Regions from separate parts of the Frigoribacterium sp. NBH87 genome, predicted to be linked through region 2. Evidence: predicted binding sites of a transcription regulator. Region 2 holds the regulator's gene; each other region holds the start of a gene.
What was found. The regulator HrcA, encoded in region 2, represses chaperone genes, less so after heat shock. The targets are predictions, from matches to a motif close to TTNGCACTCGNNNNNNNCGAGTGCNAA.
Positions count from the first base shown of each region.

Region 1 (5,834 bases), 1.5 Mb from region 2:
GACGCCTCCGCCCGCACCCGCGGGTGAGCAGCAGTCACCGCCGCTTCCCCCCACCTCCTTCCCCGGCGCCGCGTCCCAGCCCGCCGCGCGCCCCGCCCACGACCCGTTCATCGCCCCGGGGCAGACCCCGGCCCCGCAGCGCTCGCCGTTCGCGGCGCCGCAGGCCGGCCCGGCGCAGGGCACGGCGCCGTCGGCGCCGGCTCCCTACGGTGCCCCGGCGCAGGGTGCGCCGCAGTCGGCGCCGTACGGGACCCCGCAGTCGGCTCCCTACGGGGCGCCGGCGCAGGGCGCTCCGCAGTCGGCACCCTACGGGGCGCCGGCGCAGGGCGCTCCGCAGTCGGCTCCCTACGGGGCTCCCGCGTCGGCGCCCTACGGTGCTCCCCAGCCGCCGCGGCCCGGCTACGGTGCTCCGACCGGCCCGGCGGCGCCCGGCCAGCCGGGCTCGCAGCAGTACGGGCAGCAGCCGCAGCAGGGCCAGTACGGGCAGCAGCCGCAGCAGCCGGGCCAGTACGGCCAGCCGCAGCCAGGCCCGTACGGTCAGCCCCCGCAGCAGTACGGCCAGCCGCAGCAGCAGTACGGCCAGCCCTACGGCGCCCCGCAGCAGCAGCAGCCCTACGGCTCGCCCTACGCCCCCTACGCCTCGGCCGGGCCCACCAAGCCGTCGAGCGTGCTCAGCCTGCTCGCGATGATCGGGTCGATCTTCGGCGCGTTCATCACGATCCTCGTCGTCACCTTCGGGGCCGGCATCATCTTCTCGATCGCCGGAGTGGTGCTCGGCCACATCGCCCAGAAGCGCGAGCCCCGTTCGCGCGGGTTCTGGCTGACCGGCCTCATCGTCGGCTACGCGGGCATCGCCCTCGCGATCGTCGTCTGGATCGGCTGGGCGACGTTCTTCAGCACCGTCGCCGACAGCAGCTACTACGGGTACTGACCCGAGGCGGTCCGGCGGCGGTGCTCACCGCCCGGCCCGCGCCTCCTGACGACCTCGGCCGCCGCACCCCGGTGCGGCGGCCGTCGTCGTGCCGGGTCAGACGCGTTCGCAGAGCAGGGCCGTGTGTCGCCCGGCGACGCGCGTCAGCACCAGCGTCGCCGAGCCGGTGCCCTGCAGCGAGAGGCGCTTGCGGAACGCGGCGGGGTCGACGTCGACCCCGCGCTTCTTGATCTCGAGGCGGCCGACGCCCCGGGCGCGCAGCTCGCGCTTGAGGGTCTTCTCGTCGAGGGGCAGGGCCTCGACCACGCGGAAGACCTGGGCGAAGGGCGTCTCGACCGGCGTGTCGGAGGTGAGGTAGGCGATGTCGCGGCTGACCGTCCGGGCGCCGAGGCTCCGGGCGAGGTCGCCGATCAGGCGGGCCCGGATGACGGCGCCGTCGGGCTCGTAGAGCCACTCGCCGAGGTCGCCCACCTCGACGTCGTCGGAGTCGGCGGGCGCGGTGAGCTCGGCGGTGCCGGAGGCGGTGACCACGAGGGCGGACCGCCCGACGCCGGGCCGCGCGAGCGCCCCGAACCAGACCCCGAGCTCGACGACCTCGCGGTCGACGGAGATCCACTGGCACTCCGCGTCGGCGGGCAGCAGCTCGCGGTCGATGCCGGGGCCGAGCTTGACCCCGGTCGGGCGGTGCTCGGCGTGCCCGAAGGCGACGTCGAGCGAGGGCGACCAGTCGGCCGGGTCGGCGAGGCGCTTGGTGCCGCTGTGGCCCGCCGTGCGCCGGGCCGGGTCGAGGAAGACGGCGTCGACGTCCGCGAGGTCGACGTCGGCGGCGTCGGCGTGCTCGACGCGGGCGCCCGACCAGGGGGCGAGGTTGTACGCGGCGACGGCGGCGGTGACCTCGTCGCGCTCGACCGCGAGCACGTCGAGCTCGAGGGCGGCCAGGGCCATCGCGTCGCCCCCGATGCCGCAGCCGAGGTCGGCGACCCGGCGGGCCCCGGCGGCGCGGAACCGGCCGGCGTGCCGGGCGGCCACGGGGAGGCGCGTGGCCTGTTCGAGGCCCGCCTCGGTGAAGAGCATGCGGCTGGCGAAGTCGCCGAACTTGGCGACGGCACGGCCCCGGAGCCGGGCCTGGCTCAGCACGGCGGCGACGAGCGCGGGGGAGTGGCCCTGCTTGCGGAGCGCCGCGACCGTGCCGACGACGTCGTCGTCGCTCCGCCGCGCCGGCAGCGAGTCGAGCAGCCGGAGCCCCTCGGGCGAGAGGATCTCGAGCAGCTCGGTGGTGTCCATGGGCTCCAGTCTCGCGCATCGACGCCGTGCCGCTGGCACTCGTGTTGACCGAGTGCCAGCGGGCCCCTACAGTTGTTCCTGGCACTCGCACGTGGTGAGTGCCACCCCACGTTCTACGAAGTTCCGAGAAAGCAGAGGTCAACCGTGTCGGTCTCCATCAAGCCGCTCGAAGATCGCATCGTCATCCAGCAGGTCGAAGCCGAGCAGACCACGGCTTCCGGCCTCGTGATCCCCGACACCGCCAAGGAGAAGCCCCAGGAGGGCGAGGTCGTGGCGGTCGGTCCGGGTCGCATCGACGACAACGGCAACCGCGTCCCGCTCGACGTCGCCGTCGGCGACAAGGTCATCTACAGCAAGTACGGCGGAACCGAGGTCAAGTACGACGGCCAGGACTACCTCGTCCTCTCGGCCCGCGACGTGCTCGCCGTCATCGTCCGCTAGTCGGTCGACACCCTGCTCCACCCGGAGGCCCCCGCCACACGGCGGGGGCCTTCGTCGTGCGCGGGCGGCGCGAGGCGGGGCGCCGTCCCGTCGAGGCGCTGTGCGGGCCGCCCGTTCGCGAGATCGGCAGGAGCGGCACGGTCGACGGCAGCACCGGGCCGGTCGGCGACGGGGGCTCGCCCTAGAGTCGTGACGTGACCGACGACCGTGCCCGCGCCTCCTCCGCCCCCGTCGAGCCCGCCGGCCCCGCCCGGCCCTCGGGCCCGGCCGAGCGAGCCGGCTCCGGCCTCGCCTACGCGGTCAGCGCCTACGGCCTGTGGGGCGTGCTGCCGATCTTCTTCCTGCTCATGTCGCCCTCGGGGCCGTTCGAGATCGTCTCGTGGCGCATCCTCTTCTCGCTGGCGTTCTGCCTGGTGCTGCTCGCCGTCACGCGCGGCTTCCCGGCCTTCCTGGCGCTGCTGCGCCAGGGCCGCGTCGTCGCGCCGATGGCGCTCGCGGGCGTGCTCATCGTCGTCAACTGGACGACCTTCATCGTCGCGACGCTCGCCGGGCACGTCGTCGAGGCGGCCCTCGGCTACTTCATCAACCCGATCGTCACCGTCCTGCTCGCTGTCGTCGTGCTGCGGGAGCGCCTGCGGCCCGCCCAGTGGGCCGCCATCGGCCTCAGCGCCGTCGCCGTCGTCGTGATCGCCCTCGGCACCGGCGGCGTGCCGTGGGCGTCGCTGATCATGGCGTTCTCGTTCGGCGCCTACGGGCTCGTCAAGAAGCAGATGGGCGGGCGCGTCGACGCCGTCAGCGGCCTGACCCTCGAGACGCTGGCGGTCGCGCCCGTCGCGGCGGTCGCCCTCGTCGTGATCGCGGCGACCGGCGTCGACGGCGGCGTCGTGTTCGGCTCGGTGAGCCTGCTGCACACCCTCACCGTGATCAGCTCGGGCGTCGTGACCGCGGTCCCGCTGCTGCTCTTCGCGGCCGCCGCGCGACGGCTGCCCCTCGCGACGATCGGGCTCACCCAGTACCTCGCGCCCGTGCTGCAGTTCGTCGTCGGCGTCGTCCTGCTCCACGAGCAGATGCCGACCAGCCGCTGGGTCGGCTTCGCGATCGTCTGGGTCGCCCTCGTGGTGCTGACCGTCGACATGGTGTCGGCGAGCCGCCGGGCACGGCCGCGGCCCGCCGAAGCGTGACGTCCGTCCGGGGCCCGCACCGCGCCTCCTGAGGGCATGTCACGAATTGCTAACGAAACCCCTGAGTGACGACCAGAACACGCGCCGGAAACAATCGAGCCCTAGTTTCTTCTCAATCGCGAGGACCGTCTGCCTAGTGGCGGTCCGGCTGCACGCGCTTCCAGAAAGGGACCACGGATGATCCGATCCACCAAAGGGCTGAAGGCTCTGGCGCTCGCAGGAGCCGCCTCCGTCCTCCTCGCCGCTTGTTCGTCCACCTCGACGCCCAGCGACGACACCTCCTCGTCGAGTGCGTCGGCGTCGGCGAAGACCGACCCCGCTGCCGCCTGCGAGGCGCCCAGCAGCCCCAGCCAGGACGCTCTCCGCATCGGCACCATCCTGCCGAGCACGGGTACCCTCGCGTACCTCAACCCGCCCGCCGAGTCCGGCGTCGGCCTCGCCGTCGAGGACATCAACGCCGCCGGCGGCGTGCTCGGCCAGGACGTCACGATCGACCCCAGCACCGACTCGGGCGACAGCAACGACCTCACCGTCTCGAGCGCCGCAGCGACGCAGCTGATCGACGCCAAGGTGCCCGTCGCCATCGGCGCGGAGTCCTCCAGCGTCACGCTGAACGTCATCGACCAGATCACCGCGGCCTGCATCGTGCAGATCTCGCCCGCCAACACGGCGACCGACCTCAGCGGCTACTCGTCGTACTACTTCCGCACCGCGCCGCCGGACTCCGTCCAGGGCTCGGCGCTCGGCCAGCAGATCGTCGACGACGGCAACGCCAACGTCGCGTTCATCGTCTTCAACGACACCTACGGCACCGGCCTCCGCAACTCGACCCAGGCCTCGATCGAGTCCTCCGGCGGCACCGTCGTCTACGGCGCCGAGGGCGAGGGCCAGGAGTTCCCGCCCGGCCAGACCACGTTCTCGTCCGAGGTGACCGCGGCGATCGGCTCCGACCCCGACGCCATCGTCATCCTCGCCTTCGACGAGACCGCGTCGATCGTGCCCGAGCTCGTCTCGCAGGGCTGGGACATGAGCAAGGTCTACATGTCGGACGGCAACACGGCCGACTACAGCGAGGACTTCGACCCGGGCACCCTCGAGGGCGCCAAGGGCACCATCCCCGGCGCGTTCCCGTCGACCGACCTGCAGGCCCGCTTCAGCGACTTCTACCAGCGCACGGCCGGCAGCCCCCTCGCCGACTACTCGTACGCACAGGAGTCCTACGACGCCACCATCCTCGCCGCGCTCGCCGCGGTGAAGGGCGGCGGCACCGACGCCGGCACGATCCAGGCCAACATGGCCGGGGTCTCCGGCGCGACCGACGGCACCGAGTGCTCGACCTTCGAGGAGTGCGTCACCGCGCTCGACGGCGGCGGCGACATCCACTACACCGGCCCCTCGGGCATCGGACCGTTCGACGACAAGAACGACCCGTCGTCGGCCTTCATCGGCATCTACCAGTTCGACGGCGACAACAAGCCCGTCTACCAGACGGCCGTCGAGGGCACCGCGGGCGACTGACCCGACCGCGGCACCTGCTGCACCCTGAAGGCCCCGACGCTCCGGCGTCGGGGCCTTCGTCTACCAGACGGCCGTCGAGGGCACCGCGGGCGACTGACCCGACCGCGGCACCTGCTGCACCCTGAAGGCCCCGACGCTCCGGCGTCGGGGCCTTCTCCGTGTGCGGGGTGCGGGGTGCGGTGTAGGCGTGTGCGGCGGGTCCGTGTCCTCCTGGGCGGGTGGGCGCTGACCCGCCGGGGGTGACGGGGACCCGCCGCTTCGGCCACGGTCCACCACCGAGGGCCTGTTTTACAGCCCCCTGCTCTCAATTTTGAGCGTGATCAGTGCTGCGGCGGTTCGGCGGCCCGCCTTCCTGCGTCGGCGCCCGACGGAACGCTCTCGTTCTACGGGAAAACCCCGGGGAGGCGCGATGTGCGCCGAACCCGCAGCGCGCCTCCCACAGCGTCGTGCTCTCAAATCTGAGCGTGATCCGTGCTGCG
Region 1 covers NZ_CP043650.1:1,578,154-1,583,987, reverse strand. Annotated here, with positions in the region: gene F1C15_RS07240 (DUF4190 domain-containing protein) at 1-931, shown strand, start outside; gene F1C15_RS07235 (class I SAM-dependent methyltransferase) at 1,028-2,215, opposite strand; gene groES (co-chaperone GroES) at 2,360-2,656, shown strand; gene rarD (EamA family transporter RarD) at 2,851-3,837, shown strand; gene F1C15_RS07220 (ABC transporter substrate-binding protein) at 4,015-5,355, shown strand.
Region 1: the regulator HrcA is predicted to act here: its motif matches at 2,248-2,274, upstream of groES (co-chaperone GroES).

Region 2 (5,834 bases):
ACCGGGCGCCTCCGCGAGCTCATCCCGCGCCAGCAGTTCGAGGTGCCCATCCAGGCCGCGATCGGCGCGCGGATCATCGCGCGCGAGAGCATCCGCGCGATGCGCAAGGACGTCCTCGCCAAGTGCTACGGCGGCGACATCACCCGCAAGCGCAAGCTGCTCGAGAAGCAGAAGGAGGGCAAGAAGCGCATGAAGACCATCGGTCGCGTGGAGGTCCCCCAGGAGGCGTTCATCGCCGCCCTCTCCGGCGACACGGAGAAGAAGGACAAGAAGTAGCCCCATGCGCCGAGCCACCCACACCGAGACCCGGACCACCTACGGCGAGGTCGGGGCCACCCAGGCCGCCGACCTGATGCAGTACCCGCCGGTCGGCTTCACCCCGGTCGAGTACCGCACCCGGGTGGGCCACGGCGACGCGCGCTTCGAGGCGGCCTGCATCGCCGCCCTGACCTGGAAGATCCAGGAGCGCAGCGGCATCACGGTGCGCGTCGACGACGTGCCGCCCGCCGACGACACCGGCTACGTGCCGGTGACGTTCGACGAGTCGGGCGAGCCGGTCGACCCGGCGCACTGGAGCGAGGAGCGCCCCGACGAGTCGCGCTACGCGCCCGACGGCACGCCCTTCCTCACGGCCGGCACGACCGCGACGCTCGTCATCTCTGCCTGGGGCCGCCAGGTGGAGGCGCCGGTGCGGGTCGTCTACGTCGTCGACGAGCCGAAGCGCAAGGGCTTCGCCTACGGCACGCTCGAGGGCCACCCCGAGAGCGGAGAAGAGAGCTGGATCGTCGACCAGACCGACGACGGCTCGGTGTGGCTGACGATCCGTGCCTTCTCGCGCCCGAGCACGTGGCGCTGGCGCCTCGTGTCGCCGTTCATGAAGCGCACGCAGACCCTCTACACGAAGCGCTACCTCCAGGCCCTGAGCCAGAACGACGAGACCGGCGACGCGAGCGAGACCGTGCCGAGCGTCGACGACGTCGACCTCGCGGCCGCCGCCGAGGCCGCGGCGGACGACGAGGAGTCGCGCCGTCACGGTCCCGACGAGGTCCGCGACGTGCGTCCGGGCCACTGACGGTGCCCGGAGCCCTCCCCGTCGCCGACCCGGCCCCCGCCGACGGAGCCCTGCCCGCCTCCGTGGTCGAGGGCGTCGCCGACCGCGACCTCGGCGTCTACCTCCACGTCCCGTTCTGCCGTGTCCGCTGCGGCTACTGCGACTTCAACACCTACACGGGCGACGAGCTGCGCGGGGCCCGTCGAGACGACTACGCCTCGCAGGCGGTGGCCGAGGTCGCCCAGGCCGGCCGTGTGCTCGAGCGGGCGGGCCTGCCGCCGCGCCGCGCCTCCACCGTGTTCTTCGGCGGTGGCACCCCGACGATGCTGCCGCACACCGACCTCGCGACGATGCTGCACGCCGTCGTCGACACCTGGGGGCTGGAGGCGGGGGCCGAGGTCACGACGGAGGCCAACCCGGACAGCGTCGACGCGGAGTACCTGCGCGCCCTCGCGGCCGCCGGCTTCACCCGGGTCAGCTTCGGCATGCAGTCGGCCGTGCCGAGCGTGCTGGCGACGCTCGAGCGCACCCACGACCCCGAGCGGATCCCGCTCGTCGTGGCCTGGGCGCGGGAGGCCGGCCTCGACGTCAGCCTCGACCTCATCTACGGCACGCCGGGCGAGACCCTCGACGACTGGACGCGGTCGCTCGACGTCGCGCTCGCGCAGGAGCCCGACCACCTCTCGGCCTACGCCCTGATCGTCGAGGACGGCACGAAGCTCGCCCGGCAGATCCGTCGCGGCGAGGTCGCGCAGCCCGACGACGACACGGCCGCCGACATGTACGAGCTGGCCGACGCCCGCCTGGCCGAGGCCGGCTACGACTGGTACGAGGTGAGCAACTGGTCGAGGGGCGTCGAGCACCGGTCGCGCCACAACCTGTCGTACTGGACGGGCCAGGACTGGTGGGGCGTCGGGCCCGGTGCGCACAGCCACGTGGGCGGCGTCCGCTGGTGGAACGTCAAGCACCCGGCCGCCTACGCCCAGCGGATGACCGCGGGGGAGTCGCCCGGGGCGGGGCGGGAGACCCTCGACGACGAGACGCGCCGGGTCGAGCGCGTGCTGCTCGCCGTCCGCACCCGGGACGGCCTGCCGACGAGCGACCTCGACGCGACGGGCCGGGCGGCGGTCGCCGGGCTCATCGCGGACGGCTGGATCGACGGCCGCGCCGCCCTAGCAGGCCGTGTCGAGCTGACGCGCACCGGGCGCCTGATGGCCGACGCCGTCGTCAGCCGGCTGCTCCCGGCGTGACGCGAGGCGCGCCTCCCCGGGGGAGACGCGCCTCGGTGGGTGCGGCGACGCCGTCGCCTCGGCGGGCTACGCCTTGATGAACTCGATCGTCAGCGGGTACTTGTAGTACTCGCCCTTGTTCGCGGCCAGGGCCGCGAGGATGCTGAAGACGAGGATGACGATGGCGACGGCGGCCGAGATCAGGTAGCCGACGAGCACGATCCAGAGCAGGGCACCGACCACGCTCGCGATCGTCATCGTGATCTGGAAGTTGAGCGCCTGACGCGTGTGCTCCCGGATGAACGGACCGCGGTCCTTCAGCACGAGGTAGCCGACGAGCGCCGGGATGAACCCGAACAGGATCCCGCCGACGTGGATCAGCGTCGACCAGAGCTTCTCATCCTCGGGGCGGAGGGGCTGGCCGGCCTGCTGGTAGCCGGCACCGCCGCCCGGGGCCTGCTGGCCCCAGGGCTGCTGCTGGCCGTAGGGCTGCGGGCCGCCCTGCGGCGCCTGCTGGCCCGATGCCTGCTGGCCGTACGGCGGCGGGCCGGGCTGGCCGGCCGGGCCGCCCTGGCCGGGCTGCTTGGCATAGGGGTCGTGCGGCTCTGCGGGCGGGGTGTCGGTCATCTGCTCACCTGGTTCGTCGTGGTCGGAGGTGACGGCCTCCCGCCCCGGAGGGGCCGGTGCCCGAGGGCGTCGACCGGACCGCGCGGTCCGGTGTCCGTCACGCCGAGCATAGGACAGGGAGGCGCGGCGCGAGTAGGTGCCGCCAGGCCGGTGGCGTAGCATTGGCAGTCTGGTACGGCGAGTGCCAGCCGGTCCGTGTCGACGCCCCCGGGGCGCACCGGGCCCGTGGTGCGATGAGGAGGTGTGCGGTGGTCTCGGAACGAGGGCTCGAGGTGCTGCGCGTCATCGTGCACGACTACGTCGCCTCCCGCGAGCCCGTGGGCTCGAAGTCCATCGTCGAGCGGCACCAGTTCGGCGTCTCCGCCGCGACGATCCGCAACGACATGGCCCTCCTCGAGGAGGAGGAGCTCATCGCGGCCCCGCACACCTCGAGCGGCCGCGTCCCCACCGACAAGGGGTACCGCCTCTTCGTCGACCAGCTCGCCGACCTCCGCCCGCTCAGCGCCGCGCAGCGCCAGGCGATCGAGACCTTCCTCGGCGACTCCACCGACCTCGACGAGGTCCTCGGCCGCACCGTCCGCCTGCTCAGCCAGCTGACGAACCAGGTCGCCCTCGTCCAGTACCCCTCCTTCTCGCGGGCCCGCGTCCGCCACGTCGAGCTCGTCAGCCTCGCCGAGCGCCGGGTCATGACGGTGCTCATCACCGACACGGGCCAGGTCGAGCAGCGGGTCGTCGAGCTCCCCGCGCCGGTCGACGAGTCCTTCCTCGGCGAGCTGCGCTCCTCGCTCAACGCCCTCGTCGGCGGGGCTGCCCTGAGCGCCGCCGCGACCGCGCTGGCCGACCTGCCGGCACAGCACCCGCCCGAGCGCGCGGCCACCGTCGGGCTCCTCGTGGCGAGCCTCGTCGAGCAGCTCGCCACCGGCCGCCAGGACCGCCTGGTCATGGCGGGCGCGGCGAACCTCGTCCGCATCGGCGACGACTTCAGCGGCAACCTCTACCCCGTCCTCGAGGCCATCGAGGAGCAGGTGGCGCTGCTCCGGCTCTTCGGCGAGATGCAGCTCGACGCCGTCGACGTCGCCGCCAGCATCGGCCGCGAGAACGAGTCGTTCGGGCTCTCGCAGGCGTCCGTCCTCGCGAGCGGCTACTCGTCGTCGGGCAGCGAGATCGCCCGCCTGGGCGTGCTCGGCCCGATGCGCATGGACTACTCCACCAACATGGCGGCGGTCCGGGCGGTCGCCCGCTACCTCTCGTCCCTGCTCTCCGAGCGCTGACGAGGGCCGGCGCCGGCCTGCGGCCCCGACCACCGACTCCACCCCCAGACACGACACACGACCAGCAGACATCCCACCCAGACATCCGCTCCGCGGCCCCCGCGGAGCGCAGACGCACACCAGAGGCAGACGAGGACCAGTGGCAGATCATTACGACGTGCTCGGAGTCGACCGCTCGGCGACCCCGGAGGAGATCAAGAAGGCGTACCGCCGGCTCGCCCGCGAGCTGCACCCCGACGTGAACCCCAGCCCGGAGGCGTCCGAGCGGTTCAAGGACGTCACCCACGCCTACGACGTCCTCAGCGACCCCCAGCAGCGGGAGCGCTACGACCTCGGCCCCCAGACCGGCTTCGGCGGGGGCGGCGGCGCCGCGGGCTTCGGCGACATCTTCGACGCCTTCTTCGGCGGCGGGGGAGGCGGCGGCCAGCGCCAGGGGCCGAGGTCGCGTCGCGAGCGCGGCCAGGACGCCCTGCTCCGCCTCGAGGTCGACCTGGAAGAGATCGTCTTCGGCACGCAGCGCGACATCGAGGTCGACACCGCAGTTCTCTGCGAGACCTGCTCCGGGTCCTGCTGCGCGCCCGGCACCTCGCCCCAGACCTGCGACATCTGCCACGGCTCGGGCCAGATCCAGCGTCAGGTCCGCTCGCTGCTCGGCAACGTCATGACCTCCAGCCCCTGCGGCACCTGCCGCGGCTACGGCACCGTCATCCCGAACCCGTGCCCGACCTGCCAGGGCCAGGGCCGCGTCCGCGCCCGCCGCACCATCCCCATCGACATCCCCGCGGGCGTCGACACCGGCCTCCGCCTCCAGCTGCCCGGGCAGGGCGAGGTCGGCCAGGCCGGCGGCCCCAACGGCGACCTCTACCTCGAGGTCAAGGTCCGCCACCACGAGACGTACAGCCGCAACGGCGACGACCTGCTGGCGACGCTCGAGGTGCAGATGTCCGACGCGATCCTCGGCACCGAGACGACCCTCGACGGCCTCGACGGCGCGGTGGAGATCGAGCTCAAGCCGGGCACCCAGAGCGGCGACGTGCTGACCGTCCGCGACCGCGGGGTCACGAAGCTCCGCGGCACGGGCCGCGGCGACCTCAAGATCGGCGTGCAGGTGGTGACGCCGACCAAGCTCAGCCACAAGGAGCGCGAGCTGATCGAGAAGTTCGCCGCCGGCCGTCGCGAGCAGGCGCCCGAGCTGTCGCAGTTCCAGCAGGGCCTGTTCGGCAAGCTGCGCGACCGGTTCCTCAACTTCTGATCGTGGCGCACTTCTACCTGGTCGACGACCTGACGGAGGCGGTGGCCGGCTCGACCGTCACGGTCACCGGCGCCGAGGCACGGCACGCCGTCACCGTCAGCCGGGTGCGGGTCGGCGAGCAGCTCACGCTCGGCGACGGCCGCGGCACGGTCGTGCGCGGCGAGGTGACCGAGGCGACCGGCGACCGGCTGTCGCTGATGGCGGCGACCGTCACCGCGCATCCCCGGCCCGGGGTCCGGATCGCGCTGGCCCAGGCCCTCGCCAAGGGCGACCGCGACGAGCTGGCCGTCCAGGCCGCGACGGAGCTCGGCGTCGACGAGGTCGTCCCCTGGTCGGCGTCGCGGTCGGTGTCGCGCTGGGAGGGCGCCAAGGTCGCGAAGGGCACGAGCCGCTGGCGGGCGATC
Region 2 covers NZ_CP043650.1:90,049-95,882, forward strand. Annotated here, with positions in the region: gene lepA (translation elongation factor 4) at 1-276, shown strand, start outside; gene F1C15_RS00410 (DUF1990 family protein) at 281-1,072, shown strand; gene hemW (radical SAM family heme chaperone HemW) at 1,075-2,301, shown strand; gene F1C15_RS16000 (DUF4870 domain-containing protein) at 2,368-2,907, opposite strand; gene hrcA (heat-inducible transcriptional repressor HrcA) at 3,156-4,178, shown strand; gene dnaJ (molecular chaperone DnaJ) at 4,318-5,430, shown strand; gene F1C15_RS00435 (16S rRNA (uracil(1498)-N(3))-methyltransferase) at 5,433-5,834, shown strand, end outside.

Region 3 (5,834 bases), 1.3 Mb from region 2:
TCTTCCTGGGCTTCGGCGTCTCGGTCGTCGTTCTCGGCGCCGCGCTCACCCGCCTGCTCGTCACCTCGACCTTCTCCCCGCTGCGCGACGTCGAGGCGACCGCGGCGCGGTTCGCGGACGGCGACTTCAGCCAGCGGCTCGACTCGACGACGCCGAACACCGAGGTCGGGCGCCTCAACCGCTCGCTCAACTCCATGCTCAGCCGGATCGACAGCGCGTTCGACGACCGGGCGCGCACCATCGACCAGATGCGACGGTTCGTCGGCGACGCGAGCCACGAGCTGCGCACGCCCCTCGTCAGCCTCCGGGGCTACGCCGAGCTCTACCGGATGGGCGCCCTCACGAAGCCGGAGGACGTCGCCCAGGCGATGGACCGCATCGAGAAGGAGGCGATCCGCATGGGCGTGCTCGTGCAGGACCTCCTGGCGCTGGCCCGCCTCGACGAGTCGAAGCCGCTCGAGCTGGGCCCGGTCGACCTCGTGACGATCGCCCGCGACTCCGCCCTGGACACCATGGCGTCGAACCCCGACCGCGACATCGCGGTGGTCGTGCACGACCCGGTCGTGTCGGAGACCGGCGAGGAGGCGCCCGTCGGCCCGGACGCGCCCGCCAGCGTCCCCGAGACGGCCCTCGACCCCGGGGCGACGGGCCCCGTGTCGTTCGCGGGCGCGACCCTCGCCCGGCTGCGCAGCCTGCGGGCCCGCGCCACGCGGGCCGCCGACGAGGCCGCCGCCGGCACCGGTGACGGCACGGCCGGCCACGGCCCCGAGGCGCCCGCCGTCGTGCTCGGCGAGGAGAACAAGCTGCGGCAGGTGATCACGAACCTGATGGGCAACGCGATGCGCTTCACGGAGCACGACAGCCCCATCGAGCTCGTGGTGCAGTCCGACCCGGGCCGGGGCGTGGCGACGATCGACATCGTCGACCACGGTGAGGGGATCCCGCCGCAGATCCGCGAGAAGATCTTCCAGCGCTTCTGGCGCGCCGACTCGTCGCGCACCCGTGACACCGGCGGCTCGGGCCTGGGGCTGGCGATCGTGTCGGGCATCGTGGCGGCTCACCGGGGCAGCGTCGACGTCTTCGATACCCCCGGGGGCGGAGCCACCTTCCGCGTGGCCCTGCCGCTCTTCCCCGAGAACGGCGTCCCGCCCGAGACGCCGGCGACCGGCGTGCCCGGCCAGGCCCCCGCCTCCCCCGGCTCCGTCACGCTCGCGTAGCCCGCGCTCCGCCCGATGCGTCTCGCTCGCGGCCCCCGGCGCGCCTACCGCCCGCCCGCCCCGCGGCCCTCCGCTCCGTCTCGGTCGCCTAGCCAGCGCTCACCGCTTGCCCGACCCGCGCCTCCCGGCTCGTGGTCTCGTAATTTGAGAGGGATCGGGCGATCGAACGCTGGGGATCGCCTTGATCTGGCCGACGCTCGACGGATCGCTCGCGTTCTGCGGCGCAACCGCTCGGGACGGCAGACCCACAGCCCAGGATCACTCTCAAATTACGAGCCCCGCCCCGAGCGACTGGCGGAGGCGGGGAGGCGCGGTGGCGGGCAGCCGGGAACCGCCCTGGACTGGCCGACGAGCGACGAATTGCTCGCGTTCTGCGGCGACCCCGGGAACGCCGAAGGGCGGCTCCCCCGGAGGGGAACCGCCCTTGAGCGTGGAACCGTTCGGACTAGAAGTCCATGCCACCCGTGGGGTCGCCGGCCGGGGCCGGGTTCTTCTCGGGCTTCTCGGCGACGACGGCCTCGGTGGTCAGGAACAGACCAGCGATGGAGGCGGCGTTCTGCAGGGCAGAGCGGGTCACCTTGGCCGGGTCGATGATGCCGGCGGCGATCATGTCGACGTACTCGCCGGTCGCGGCGTTGAGGCCGTGACCGATCGGGAGGCCGCGGACCTTGTCGGCGACGACGCCGGGCTCCATGCCCGCGTTGAAGGCGATCTGCTTCAGGGGAGCGTCGATCGCGACACGGACGATGTTCGCCCCGGTCGCCTCGTCGCCCTCGAGCTGCAGCTCGGCGAGGGCGGTCTTGCCGGCCTGGATGAGCGCGACGCCACCACCGGCGACGATGCCCTCCTCGACGGCGGCCTTCGCGTTGCGGACGGCGTCCTCGATGCGGTGCTTGCGCTCCTTGAGCTCCACCTCGGTCGCGGCACCCGCCTTGATGACGGCGACGCCGCCGGCGAGCTTGGCGAGGCGCTCCTGGAGCTTCTCACGGTCGTAGTCGCTGTCGGTCGCCTCGATCTCGCTGCGGATCTGACGCACGCGGCCGGCGATCTGCTCGGCGTCGCCGGCACCCTCGACGATCGTGGTCTCGTCCTTCGTGATGACGACCTTGCGGGCACGGCCGAGCAGGTCGAGCGTGGCGTTCTCGAGCTTGAGGCCGACCTCCTCCGCGATGACCTGGCCACCGGTGAGGATGGCGATGTCCTGCAGCTGCGCCTTGCGACGGTCGCCGAAGCCGGGGGCCTTGACGGCGACCGACTTGAAGATGCCGCGGATCTTGTTCACGACGAGCGTGGCCAGGGCCTCGCCGTCGACGTCCTCCGCGATGATCAGGAGCTGCTTGCCCGACTGGATCACCTTGTCGACGATCGGCAGGAGGTCCTTGATGTTGGAGATCTTCGAGTTGACGATGAGCACGTAGGCGTCCTCGAAGACGGCCTCCTGGCGCTCGGGGTCGGTGACGAAGTACTGCGACAGGTAGCCCTTGTCGAAGCGCATGCCCTCGGTCAGCTCGAGCTCGGTGCCGAAGGTGTTCGACTCCTCGACGGTGACGACGCCCTCCTTGCCGACCTTGTCGATGGCCTCGGCGATGAGCGCACCGATGGTGGGGTCGGCGGCGGAGATCGAGGCGGTCGCCGCGATCTGCTCCTTGGTCTCGATGTCCTTCGCGTCGGCGAGGAGCTGAGCGGAGACCGCGGCGGCGGCCTTCTCGATGCCGCGCTTGAGCGAGATGGGGTCGGCACCGGCGGCGACGTTGCGGAGGCCCTCACGGACGAGCGCCTGGGCGAGCACGGTGGCGGTGGTGGTGCCGTCGCCGGCGACGTCGTCGGTCTTCTTGGCGACCTCCTTGACGAGCTCGGCACCGATCTTCTCGAACGGGTCGTCGAGCTCGATCTCCTTGGCGATGGAGACGCCGTCGTTCGTGATGGTGGGGGCGCCCCACTTCTTCTCGAGGACGACGTTGCGGCCGCGGGGGCCGAGCGTGACCTTCACCGCGTCGGCCAGGATGTTCAGGCCACGCTCGAGGCCGCGACGGGCCTCTTCGTCAAAAGCAATGATCTTAGCCATGTGTTACTCGTCCCTCCCGGACGTCATGAAGCAGAGGTACTTGGCACTCACCTGCGGCGAGTGCCAGAGCGATTCTGGCACTCCCACCTTGTGAGTGCAAGCCGTCCGGGCAGGCCCACGGCGAGCCCCCGGACGTGACGCCGCCGCCCGCCCCGGGAGGGCGGACGGCGTCGTGTCGGAGGGGCCGAGGGGCCGAGGGGCGGGGCTCAGGCGAGCCGCACCGACTCCGCCTGCGGCCCCTTGCTCCCGGTGCCCACCTCGAAGACGACCGCCTGGCCCTCCTCGAGCACCTTGTAGCCGCTCATGTCGATGGCCGAGTAGTGCACGAAGACGTCCTGCCCGCCTCCCTCGACCGTGATGAAGCCGAAGCCCTTCTCCGCGTTGAACCACTTGACGGTCCCGTGTGCCATGGTGCTGCTCCCCTTGCTGTGTTCGTACGGCGGCCGGTCGGTGCCGGGGCCGGGTCGACGCAGTGGCCTGCGCACCCGAACGGTGCAGCCTCGCTCGTTCGGGGCGGGGCGGGCGGGCCGTAGGGGGCGACCAAGACCAGATGCTAGTGCGGCCCCCGGCGCCGACGACAGCCCCGAAGGCCGCAGAACGAACCCGCGGGCGCCCGTCGGCCCGATCCTTTACACGCCCGAAACAGAAGGGGCACGAGGAGGCCCCCGAGGAGGCGCGGAGCGGGGCCCCTGCCCCGGTCGCACCGCCCCCGCGCTCGCCCGCTACGACGAGAAGTCGGTGCCGAGCACGACGGTGATGGTCGCCCCCGGGAAGGCCGTGCTCTGCTGCGTCGCGTCGATGCCGAGCGACTCGGCGACGCCGAGCGCGGCCGCGCGGTCGGCGGCCGTGGCGTAGTAGACGGTGGAGGTGGCGGAGCGCTCGGGCGCGTTGCCCTGGCTGCCGACCGTCCAGCCGGCGGTGTCGAGTGTCGTCGCGGCCCGGCCGGCGAGGCCGCTCGTCGTCGTCGCGTTGAGCACGGCGATCGTCGTCGAGGCGGGCACGTCGGAGGGGTCGGCCGCGGTGGCCGTCGGGGTCGGCGTCACGGCGGGCGTCTCGCCGGCGGCGTCGGTCGACCCGTCGGTCGCGGCCCCGTCGCCGTCGGTCGCCTCGTCGGACGGCTCGGTCGTCGCGTCGCCGGCCTCGGCCGAGCTGCTCGCGCTGGGGGCGACGAACTGGAAGCTGTCGTTGAGGACGCCCAGGGCGACCACCCCGGCGCCGACGAGGAGGCCGGTGGCGAGGGCCGCCCAGGCGACGACCACCCAGCCGCGCCCCCGGCGGGGCTCGGAGCGGTGCGCCCCGACCCTCTCCAGGTCGCGGGGCACCTCGTCGAAACGGTCGCGGGGGTACTTCGGCATGGTCTCCGTGGTCTTCCGGGTCAGCGGGGCGTGGGCCCGAACGAACGGTCGGCGCGGGCCCGGGCGCGCTGGTCGCGCAGGCGCTGCAGGCGACCGACCACCAGGGGCGCGTAGGCCAGTGCAGCAGGTCGGTCGATGAGCGAGTTGAGCAACTGCTGATAGCGCGCGACGCCGAGCCCGAGCTCTCGCCGGATCAGCGCCTCCTTCTGGCCCGGCGTGGCCGGCGGCGACTGCTCCAGGTCGAGGATCGCGCGGTCGAGGGTCGACAACGCGCCCGCGCGCACGCCGGTGCCCCTGCTGCCCTCGTCGGTCACGTCCCGCCCTCTCGATCCTGGTCACCATAACGTCGGGGCGGGCCGTGGCCGGGGAGGCGGGGCGCGGTTCGGCCCGTTCAGCCGACGGTCGTGAGGCGGGTGCCGTGGGCGTCGCCGACGGCGAGCGGCCGTCCGTCGAGCGCGAGCACCGCGAAGGCCGACGTGCGCTCGACGAGGGCCGGGTCGACGGCCCCGACGTCGTCGAGCAGGCCGATCCGCTCGTACGAGACCCAGGTGGCGCCGAGCCCCCTGACCGTGTCGACGAACTGCTGTCGTCGTCTGCCCGGCAGGTAGACGAGCGTGCCGGTCGAGACGACGACGAGACGTGCGTCGGCGGGCGCCGTCGCCGCGAGGGCCTCGAGGTCGTCGACGGCGTCGCCGCGGGCGACCCGGGGAGGCGCGGTGCGGGCGAGCGCGACCGCCCGCTCGAGCAGGTCGGCCCGCTCCGTCGCCCCGGGCGGCAGCAGTGCGCGCAGCCAGGCGACGGCCGCGTCGTCGCGGACGTCGACGGGGTCGAGGTCGAGCCCGGCGCGCCAGACCACCTCCGGCAGCTCGACCGCGCCGAGACCGGTGCCCGCTCCGCCGGGTGCGGCGTCACCACGGCCGTCCGTCACGTCCAGCGTCAGCTTCACGGGGCTCTGCGGGTCGCCCCAGCGGACGTCGCCCGCGCGGTACGAGACGAGGTCGGGCAGGAGGCAGAGGCCGGCCGAGGCCCCCACCTCGAGCAGCGCGACCGGCTCGTCGAGGCGGGCCAGGGCGAGCGAGACCGGGCCGCTCCGGCGCAGGTCGTTCGTCTGCACGGCGCGTCGGCCGAGCTCCGCGACCACGGCGTCGGCGTGGTCGAGCAGCCAGCTCCGGAGGCGCGGCCAGGGCCCCGGGGGCG
Region 3 covers NZ_CP043650.1:1,370,366-1,376,199, forward strand. Annotated here, with positions in the region: gene F1C15_RS06295 (cell wall metabolism sensor histidine kinase WalK) at 1-1,217, shown strand, start outside; gene groL (chaperonin GroEL) at 1,663-3,282, opposite strand; gene F1C15_RS06305 (cold-shock protein) at 3,489-3,692, opposite strand; gene F1C15_RS06310 (LytR C-terminal domain-containing protein) at 4,005-4,637, opposite strand; gene F1C15_RS06315 (DUF3263 domain-containing protein) at 4,658-4,951, opposite strand; gene F1C15_RS06320 (DUF2332 domain-containing protein) at 5,029-5,834, opposite strand, start outside.
Region 3: the regulator HrcA is predicted to act here: its motif matches at 3,323-3,349, upstream of groL (chaperonin GroEL).